Regions from separate parts of the Lysobacter sp. CCNWLW3 genome, predicted to be linked through region 3. Evidence: predicted binding sites of a transcription regulator. Region 3 holds the regulator's gene; each other region holds the start of a gene.
The links. The regulator sigma-54, encoded in region 3, starts transcription at its own class of promoters, with help from an activator protein. The targets are predictions, from matches to a motif close to TGGCACGNGCNTTGC.
Positions count from the first base shown of each region.

Region 1: the regulator sigma-54 is predicted to act here: its motif matches at 1,350-1,364, upstream of pgaA (poly-beta-1,6 N-acetyl-D-glucosamine export porin PgaA).
Region 2: the regulator sigma-54 is predicted to act here: its motif matches at 1,604-1,618, upstream of glnA (type I glutamate--ammonia ligase).

Region 1 is NZ_JBAHWA010000007.1:121,212-124,482, forward strand. It holds gene V1318_RS13275 (response regulator transcription factor) at 1-402, opposite strand, end outside; gene V1318_RS13280 (hypothetical protein) at 568-870, shown strand; gene pgaA (poly-beta-1,6 N-acetyl-D-glucosamine export porin PgaA) at 1,455-3,271, shown strand, end outside.
Region 2 is NZ_JBAHWA010000006.1:179,864-183,134, forward strand. It holds gene V1318_RS12410 (META and DUF4377 domain-containing protein) at 1-153, opposite strand, end outside; gene V1318_RS12415 (hypothetical protein) at 289-513, opposite strand; gene V1318_RS12420 (undecaprenyl-diphosphate phosphatase) at 546-1,415, opposite strand; gene glnA (type I glutamate--ammonia ligase) at 1,694-3,103, shown strand; gene V1318_RS12430 (GNAT family N-acetyltransferase) at 3,171-3,271, shown strand, end outside.
Region 3 is NZ_JBAHWA010000012.1:21,930-25,200, reverse strand. It holds gene V1318_RS16430 (PTS sugar transporter subunit IIA) at 1-388, opposite strand, end outside; gene raiA (ribosome-associated translation inhibitor RaiA) at 432-758, opposite strand; gene V1318_RS16420 (RNA polymerase factor sigma-54) at 1,131-2,573, opposite strand; gene lptB (LPS export ABC transporter ATP-binding protein) at 2,671-3,271, opposite strand, start outside.

The sequences.
Region 1 (3,271 bases), on a different contig from region 3:
CACGGGGCTGGCTTCCGGAACGACCCAACGCGCCAGATTGCGCAACGTCGTCACCACCTCTTCCATGTCGACCGGCTTGGGCAGATAGGCGTCCGCGCCCGCGCGCAAGCCGCGCAAGCGGTCCTGAGTGGAGTCGTATCCGGTCAACATCACGATGCCGATGCGCGGTGCCAAGCCGCGCAGATGCGCGGCGATGCTGAAGCCGTCTTCGTCGGGCAGGCCGATGTCCAGCAGCACCAGATCGTAGGAGCGCCGCGTCATCGACCGGTACAGCTCCAGCGCTCCGCCCATTCCCACGACGGAGAATCCGGAATGGCTCAGCACGGGCATCAGCACGTCTTCCCTGAATGTCCGGTCGTCCTCCACCACCGCGAGCGTGGGCAGCCGATCCACGGCTTCCATCAAGCTTGCGACCATCGCCATTCCCCCTGCGGAACCAGATCCAGCTCCCTAGAAACACGCGAGTTCCGTTCCTGTTTTCGCGCGCGATCAAAGTAGCATGGCGTCATTCGCGGCAATGATTACGGACACCGCTTCCGTGATCAAAGTCACAGCGTCACATCGGCCATGCAAGCGCGCGATCTTGGCGAGGAATCGTTCTTGCGGTACGTGGGCAGATTGAGCGAGCGACCGCCGCAGGTCCACTACGACCTTCGTACTATTGCGGCGTTCGGCGCCCGGCGCCGGCCGTCGATGCGCAAGCATCCCGAACGCGGCAGCCGACCCGAGCCGCACGATGCGCGGCTGGTCGGCGCGCGATCGCGCATCGCGGATTTCCGCCGCTCCGACATCCGAGCTGGCTACGCACGACGCGGCGGATTCGCAGGCCGGCGTTCCCGCAGCAGCCAGCCATCGATACCCGCCGATTAATTTCGCGGCATCGGTTGTGGTCGTCCCTATCGACGCCGGTCCGAATGCGTTCGAAGACCAGCGGCTAGCCTCGGGCGACGCGCAATATGCCGAGTCTGTCGTTTCGCCCTCGCTTTGGCGCAAACCGCATCGTTGCGGCTCAACCGTATGCGGCGCGGCCGCATCCGTAACCGTGGCTCGCGTATCGTCGCCGCCGGCGCCGGGCGCGCAGCGACCGAGGATCGGTCCTGCCGACGCAGCTGCGACGAATCGGCCGCGGCGATCATCCCTAGGACTACGGGCCCGCCCCTGCCGGTCAGATTCGGCGCAGGCGGCCAGCTTTTGACAGGTTCTGCTCCTGTCCCCCAAACCGGCCCCGTGCCGGTTTTTTTTCGACGGCGCCGAGCTGGCGAACCTGAACGGGCCGCAAGCCCCCCTAGGGGGCCTCCAGCGCCTAAGTGCCTGCTCTAAATGAACAAAACCAGCCGGATGACTCACGCTGGCACAGACTTTGCGTCCACAACCTGTGACTTAGCTCACATTTTATAAGCCAGGTCTCCGGGGCCGCCCCAGCCCCCTCCAGCCACACGGGATACGGATCATCCATGCCGTCTTTACACCGACTCACGCTGTCCCTGGCCCTGGTACTGGCCGGTGGAACCTTCCACGCCACGTCAGTAGCTGCCGCTGAAGGGCAGGCCGCGACCGCGATCCCCTACCCCCGGATCGAACAACTGCGCGCCGACCGCGATTGGCTGGCGGCGCTGGCCCTGATCGAGCAACAGCTCGCCGCGCACCCCTCCGATGCGCGCTTGTACCGCTTGCGCGTGCTGACCCTGGCCGACATCGGCAGCCGCGACCGCGCGCGCCTGCTGTATCAGGGCCGCCCCGAACTGTTCAGCGCCGAAGAGGCGAGCCGCCTGGAAGCCGCCGGCCTGGCCCGGCGCATCGTCTGGAGCAAGCTCTACGCCGTCGACGAAGCAACCCGCTTGGAAGAAGCGCGCGCCGCCGACGCCGCCATCGACGCCTATCGCGCCCAGCTCGCGCGCAGCGGCACGCCGGAGCCCGACAGCCTGGCCTACGACCGCCTGATCGTACTCAACCGCCTCGGCCGCCATCAGGAAGTCGCCGACGACTACCAGCGCCTGGAGGCCGGCGGTCGTCCGGTACCCGGTTACGCGCTGGGCGCGGTCGGCGACTCGCTGCTCGCGCTGCGCCGTCCGGACGAGGCCGCGCCGGTCCTGGAGCGCGCGGTGCGGGCCGATCCCGACGATCCCGATTTGCCGATCCAGCTCGGCTACGCCCAACTCGAACGCGAACGCTACGACCTGGCCCTGCCGCTGCTGCGCGGGCTGGTCGACGCGCGCGCGCCCTGGCCGCGCGCGCCCGGTGCGCGCCGCGGCTACGAGAACTGGCCGCGCTACGACGCCGAAACCAACTACGCCCTCGCCCGCGCCTTCGGCGAGGACCTGCCCGGCGCCCAGGCCATGATCGAGCCGCTGGCCGCGATCGGCCCCAACAACGCCGACCTGCAGGCCACGCTCGGCTCCATCTATATGTTCCGCGGCTGGCCGACACGCGCGCTGGAACGTTTCTCGATCGCCAGCACCCTGGACGAACGCAACGTCGAAGCGCGCATCGGCCAGGTCGAAACCCTGTCGACCCTGCAGCGCTACGACCTGGCGCGCCCGATCCACGACCAGCTACTGGCGCGCTACCCGAACGAACCGCACGTGCGCTCGATGGACCGCAACTGGCGGATGCGCCGCGGCTGGCAGGCGCGCGCGTACGCGGCCGGCGGACGCAACCGCGACGGCGGCGGCGCCTCGCCGCTGGGCAACCGCGACCGCGAGTACGGTATCGAAGCCGCCACGCCGCTGATCGACGACCGCTGGCGCCTGCTCGCGCGCAGCGGCCGGCGCTGGGCCGATTTCCAGGGCGACCGCAGCGTCGCCCAGCGCAACGAAGTCGGCCTGAGCTACGCCTACGACCGCCTCGACGCCCAACTGCATGTCGGCCGCGACCGCGACGGCCTGGGCGGCACCGCCGTCGCCGTCGACGCCGGCTGGCGCATCGACGACCGTTACGCCCTGCGCGCGCGCGTCAGCCGCAACGACGCCGCCGCCTCGCTGCAGGCGCGTGCCTCCGGCATCGCCGGCGACCTGATCGAAGTGGGCGCCGACTACCGCCCCAGCGAACGCACCGCGCTGAGCGCGACCGCGCAACGCTGGCGCTACGACGACGGCAACGACCGCGACCAACTGAGCCTGGCATTGGACCAGCGTCTGCTCAGCCGCCCGCACCTGCTGATCAACGGCCTGGCCAGCCTCGGCGCCGGCCGTGGCAGCCGCGACGACGCGCCTTATTTCAATCCTTCGCGCGATGCCTCGGCGGAATTCGGCATCCGCCTGGACCATCTGGC
Region 2 (3,271 bases), on a different contig from region 3:
CGCACTGACCAGGCGCCAGTGATAGGCGTCCAGACGCAGGTCCGCGCTCGCGGTGCCGGCCTCCTTGGCGGCGTCGCGCTCGGCGTCGGAGGCGGTGTTGGACGCGCAGGCGGCCAGGACCAGGCAGAGCAGGGCGGGGGCGAGGATCTTCATGATTCGGTTTTCCGTGACGGGTAACGAGTCGGGTTCAACGGATCGGCTCGTTGCGCGGGGTTGCGCCTGTTCATGATCGTTCAGCTCACGAAAAGGGTGAGTGAATTCCAGCCCATGCCAGGCCGCGAAGCGCGCTCAGGCGAACGGCGTAAAGATCAGCGCCACGAACAGCACGGCCCATGCGATGGCGACGGTGATCGCATCGAAGCGTGCGCCGGCCGCGTGGCCGAAACGCAGTTTCTGCGCCAGCAGGGCCGCCGCCGAGGCCGCGATGCCCGCCGTCATCAGCGCCAGCCTGTCGAGGCCATGGCGGCTTGCGTACCACAGCAACGCGCCGATCCCGGCCAGGGTCAGCAGCATGGCGGCGGGCGTGGCGCGGACCGAGTGGCGCATCAGCTCCCCGAAGGCATCAGTATCAGCAAGGCCGCGCCCAGGACGAAACGGTAAAACGCGAACGCGGTGAAGCGGTGGCTCTGGATGTAGTGCAGCAGCCACTTCACCGCCACGAACGCGGTGACCGCCGAGGCCGCGAACGCGACCGCCAGCGCGGTCCAGTCCTCGTTCGCCGCCGCCGGCGTGCCGATCACGTCCAGCAGTTCGTAGGCGGTGGCCGCGAACATGGTCGGTATGCCGACCAGGAAGGCGAACTCGGTCGCCGCCGCGCGGCTGGTGGTGCCCGCGAGCAGGGCCACGAAGATGGTCGCGGCCGAGCGCGAGGTGCCCGGGAACACGCCCGCGACCACCTGCGCCACGCCGACCAGGATCGCCACCGTCCAGGTGATCGTGGTGCGCTCGCCCAGGGTCTGCGCGCGCTTGGCCGCGTAGTGTTCGGCCAGCAGCATCCAGATGCCGCCCAGCACCAGCGCCCAGGCGATCGGCAGCACCTTGTCGGGCAGTTGGAAACCCAGCTTCTTCACCGCGATGCCCAGCACCGCGGTCATGCCGAAAGCCACCGCCAGCTTGAGCACGTAATCGAAATTGACCCGGCGCTCCAGCGCCAGGGCCTCGTCATGGCTATCGCCTTCCTTGAGGATGCGCGACCGGCCGTAGGGCATGAAGCCGGTCGCGAGTTGCCACAGGCGCTGGCGGTAGATCAGCACCACCGCCAGGATCGCGCCGGCCTGGATCGAGATGTTGAACAGATCCGAACGCTGGCCCAGCCAGTGCTGTGCGATCAGCAGGTGCCCGGTGCTGGAAATCGGCAGGAATTCGGTGATGCCTTCGATGATGCCGAGCAACAGCGCGGCGAGCAGATCGGTCATTGGAAAGCCGGGATTCGGGATTTGGGATTGGGGATTCGTAGAGCGGCGAGCGAAGCCATTGACGCCCACTTCGGGCAACTGCACCAAATTGGTGCTGTTGCCCGAATTTGTGCGCCAAGATGGATCATTGTTGCGGCGCGTCAGATTTTAATTCTATATAAATCAATTTCTTAAAAACAGGTGGAACTTGGCACGCTGCTTGCTTTGCTTAGAGGCAGGCGGCTGCATGCCCTGAAGTTTTGCACGAATCCCCCTTCCCTAATCCCGGACCCTAATCCATGTCCCTCGAACACGTCGAAAAGCTCATCAAGGACCACAAGGTCGAATTCGTCGATCTGCGCTTCACCGACATGCGCGGCGTCCAGCACCACGTCACCTTCCCCAAGTCCATCGTCGAGCCGGCGCTGTTCGAGGACGGCAAGATGTTCGACGGCTCCTCGATCAGCGGCTGGAAGGGCATCAACGAGTCGGACATGATCCTGCTGCCCGACGCCTCGACCGCGGTCCTGGATCCGTTCACCGCCGATCCGACCCTGATCCTGACCTGCGACATCCTCGACCCGGCCACCATGCAGGCCTATTCGCGCGATCCGCGCGGCGTCGCCAAGCGCGCCGAGGCCTACCTCAAGTCCAGCGGCATCGCCGACCAGGCCTTCTTCGGTCCGGAACCGGAATTCTTCATCTTCGATTCGGTGCGCTACGCCAATGAGATGGGCCACACCTTCTTCCATATCGATTCGGAAGAAGCCGCGTGGAACTCGGGCAAGGAATACGAAGGCGGCAACAGCGGCTACCGTCCGGGCGTGAAGGGCGGCTATTTCCCCGTCGCTCCGCTGGACTCGCTGCACGACATCCGCTCGGAGATGTGCAAGACGCTCGAAGCGGTCGGCATCGAAGTCGAAGTGCACCACCACGAAGTCGCCAACGCCGGCCAGTGCGAGATCGGCACCAAGTTCAACTCGCTGGTCGCCAAGGCCGACGAGCTGCTGACGATGAAGTACATCATCAAGAACGTCGCCCACCGCAACGGCAAGACCGCGACCTTCATGCCCAAGCCGATCGTCGGCGACAACGGCAGCGGCATGCACGTGCACCAGTCGCTGGCCAAGGGCGGCGTCAACCTGTTCTCCGGCGACGGCTACGGCGGCCTGTCGCAGATCGCGCTGTGGTACATCGGCGGCGTGTTCAAGCACGCGCGCGCGATCAATGCCTTCACCAACTCGGGCACCAACAGCTACAAGCGCCTGGTGCCGGGCTTCGAAGCGCCGGTGATGCTGGCCTACTCGGCCCGCAACCGTTCGGCCAGCTGCCGCATTCCGTACGTGGCCAACCCGAAGGCGCGCCGCATCGAAATGCGCTTCCCCGATCCGATCCAGTCGGGCTATCTGACCTTCGCCGCGCTGATGATGGCCGGCCTGGACGGCATCAAGAACCAGATCGACCCGGGCGCGCCCAGCGACAAGGACCTGTACGACCTGCCGCCGGAAGAGGAGAAGGGCATTCCGACCGTCTGCCATTCGCTCGACCAGGCCCTGGAAGCGCTGGACAAGGACCGCGACTTCCTCAAGGCCGGCGGCGTGTTCACCGACGACTTCATCGACGGCTACATCGCGCTGAAGATGCAGGAAGTGACCAAGTTCCGCGCGGCGACTCACCCGTTGGAATACCAGATGTACTACGCCGTCTAAACCCCGAAGCGCGACGGCGGCACGCGCCGCCGCCGCGCCAGGAACCGCGCCACCGCCAGGAGCAACCATGCAGATCCGTGCCGGCGAACTGGACCATCCCGAGGTGATCGCGCTGCTGCGCGAACACCTGCAGGGCATGGCCCGGTTGTCGCCGCCGGAGAGCGTGCA
Region 3 (3,271 bases):
CGCGGAAGTCGGGGTCGCCGAAGCTCTCGGCCAGTTCGGCCAGCAGCTGCAGATGCTGTTGCACGTAATGTTCGGGCACGGTCATGGCGAGCACCAGGTCGACTTTTTCGCCGTCGGCGGCGCCGAAGTCTACCGGTTGTTCGAGGCGCAGGAAGGCGCCGCGGCTGTCCTCGAACTGGGCGCTGCGGCCATGCGGGATGGCCACGCCGTGGCCGATGGCGGTGCTGGCCAGGCGCTCGCGGTCGCGCAGGCTGTCGCCGATGGCGCGGATCGCCGACGGCGTGCCGTCGGCCAGCAGACGCGCGGCGGCGTCCAGCACGGCGTCGCGATCGCTGGATTCCTCCAGGATCGCGACCCGTTGCGCGCTCAGCAGTTCATGAAGCGGCATCGTTCAACACAGCGTCGGGAGGCGCCGCATTATCCCCGAACGATCAGCCGAATTCGCCGTTCCGGGCGAGACTTTCTCCGCGGTGATGATCGACGAGCTTGCTCTTGTGCTTCATCAGCAGGCGGTCCAGCTTGTCGGCGAGCAGATCGATGGCCGCGTACATGTCGATGGCGGCGGCGTCGCAGTGGAGGGTGCGGCCGGCGAGGTTCACGGTCGCTTCGGCGCGATGGTCGGGCTTGTCGAGGCTGAGTTGGGTGCGAATGTCGAAAGGCTGTTCGTAATGACGTTGCAGCCGCGCCAGCTTGGTTTCGACGTAGTCACGCAGGGCAGTGGTGACTTCGATCTGCTGGCTGTGGGTTTCGATACGCATCGGAGGCCTCCTTACACGTTCACAGGGAATGCGGCTCCGTAGCCGGAGCCACGAGCCCAGCATCGCACGCTGAGGCTAGGGCGCAAGGGGTGAGCGACACGAAATCTGGCGGCTGGAGTGAAAAGCGTTGATCCGATGAGGGTTTCGCGTGGACTGCGACCAAAGTCGGGTGGGCGGGTGAAAACGAAGTTAATAAAGCGCTGCGAATGTTCCACGCGCGGCGGCGATGCTCCACGCGCGAGGATCCGTTCGAGGGCTGATCCCTTCTCCCGCTTGCGGCGCCCGCAGGGTGTGCAAGGCTGAGAAGGTGCCCGCAGGGCGGATGAGGGCAGCGGGGAATGGGGTGGGCGGGCTAGCTCCCCCAGCCCGGCCTCAAGCCATTCGCACCCGGTCCTGCGACGACGGAATGCTCATCGCCTCGCGGTACTTGGCCACGGTGCGGCGCGCGACCGGCACGCCGGTGGCTTTGAGGGTTTCGGCCAGGCGGGCGTCGGACAGCGGTTTGCGCGGGTTTTCGGCCTCGATCAGGCGCCGGCTCATGGCCTGGATGGCGGTGCTGGAGGCCTCGCCGCCGGCGCCGGTGTCGATGCCGGAGGCGAAGAAGGCGCGCAGCGGCATGGTCCCGCGCGGGGTGCGCGCGTACTTGCGCGAGATCGCGCGCGAGACCGTGGATTCGTGCAGACCGATCTCGTTGGCGACTTCGCGCAGGGTCAGCGGGCGCAGCGCGCTGTCGCCGAATTCCAGGAACGCGGCCTGCTGCTTGAGCAGGCAGCGGGTGACCTTGAGCAGGGTGTCGCCGCGCGCTTCCAGGCTCTTGAGCAGCCAGCGCGCTTCCTGCAGGTGGCCGCGCAGATAGCTGGCGTCGGCCGCGCTGGCATGGCGGATCATGCCCTCGTAGCCGCGGTGGATCGACACCCGCGGACGCATGCCGTCGGCCAGGGCGACCCGCCACAGGCCGTGTTGGCGCCAGATCACCACGTCCGGCGCGACATAGGTATCGGCCGCGATCGCGCCGATCTGCGCGCCCGGGCGCGGGTCCAGCGAGCGCAGCAACTGGACCGCGGTCTCGACCTCGGCGACCTCGAGCTTGAGCTCGCTGGCCAGCCCGGCCACGCCGACCTTGGGCAGGCGCTCCAAAGGCCCGTTGGCCAGGCGGTTGGCGAGCTCGCGCCCGGGCGTGTCGGCCGGTAGCTGGCTCAGCTGCAGGCGCAGGCATTCGCCCAGCGAGCGCGCGCCGACCCCGACCGGGTCGTAGCGCTGGATCTGGTGCAGCACCGTGGTCAGCTCGTCCACGCCGGCGTCGATGGCCGGCCCCAGCGAGGACGCGATCGCGTCCAGCGGCTCGCGCAGGTAGCCGTCGTCGTCGATGGCTTCGATCAGGGACACGCCGATCAGGCGGTCGCGCGCGGTCAGCGGGCTCAGGTGCAGCTGCCACAGCAGGTGGTCGTGCAGGGTGTCGGCGTCGGCGACCTGTTCAGCCATCGGGCCGTCGTCGTCCTGGTCGGAAGGGCCGATGCGCTGGTACCAGGGTTCGCCATCGCTGGCGCCCCAGTCGGCTTCCGGGGGCAGCATGTCGCGGTCTTCACCGGAGGATTCCGGCGCGCTCTCGCGCTCGTCGCCGGCGCTGTTGCCGTCGGCGCCGTTGCTGACGCTGATCGCGGTCTCGGTCCAGTCCAGCAGCGGATTGCTTTCCACCGCGGTGACCAGTTCGGCTTCCAGTTCCACCGCCGACAGTTGCAACAGACGGATGGCCTGACGCAATTGCGGCGTCATCACCAGCTGTTGACCTAGCGAGGCTTGGAGGCGGGGCTTCATGCTCGGTGTCTAACGCGACCTGATAGGGCGGGCGGCCGCACGCGCGTTCCAGTGCTGGCGAAAACGACGCCTGGAACCCTGCGCAATCGAGCTAAGGTTACAGGCGGAAGGTTTCGCCCAGGTACACGCGACGGACGTCGGGATTGGCCAGCAGCGCGTCCGGAGCCCCCTGCGCGAGCACGCCGCCTTCGTTGAGGATATACGCCCGGTCGCAAATGCCCAAGGTCTCGCGCACGTTATGGTCGGTGATCAGCACGCCGATGCCGCGATTCTTGAGGTGGCGCACGATTCGCTGGATCTCGCCGACCGAAATCGGGTCGACGCCGGCGAAGGGTTCGTCCAGCAGCATCAGGCGGGGTTTCGCCGCCAGGGCGCGCGCGATTTCCACGCGGCGCCGCTCGCCGCCGGACAGGCTGGCGCCGATCTGCTCGGCGACGTGGGTCACCTGCAGCTCGTCCATCAGGTTGGCCAGTTCGCGCTCGCGGCCGTTGCGGTCCAGGTCCTCGCGCAGTTCCAGCACCAGGCGCAGGTTGTCGGCCACGCTGAGCTTGCGGAACACCGAGGGTTCCTGCGGCAGGTAGCCGACGCCGTATTTGGCGCGCGCGTACATCGGCTCGCTGGTGATGTCCTTGCCGTCGAGCACGATCTGGCCGGCGTCGGCCGGGACCAGGCCGACGATCATGTAGAAACAGGTGGTC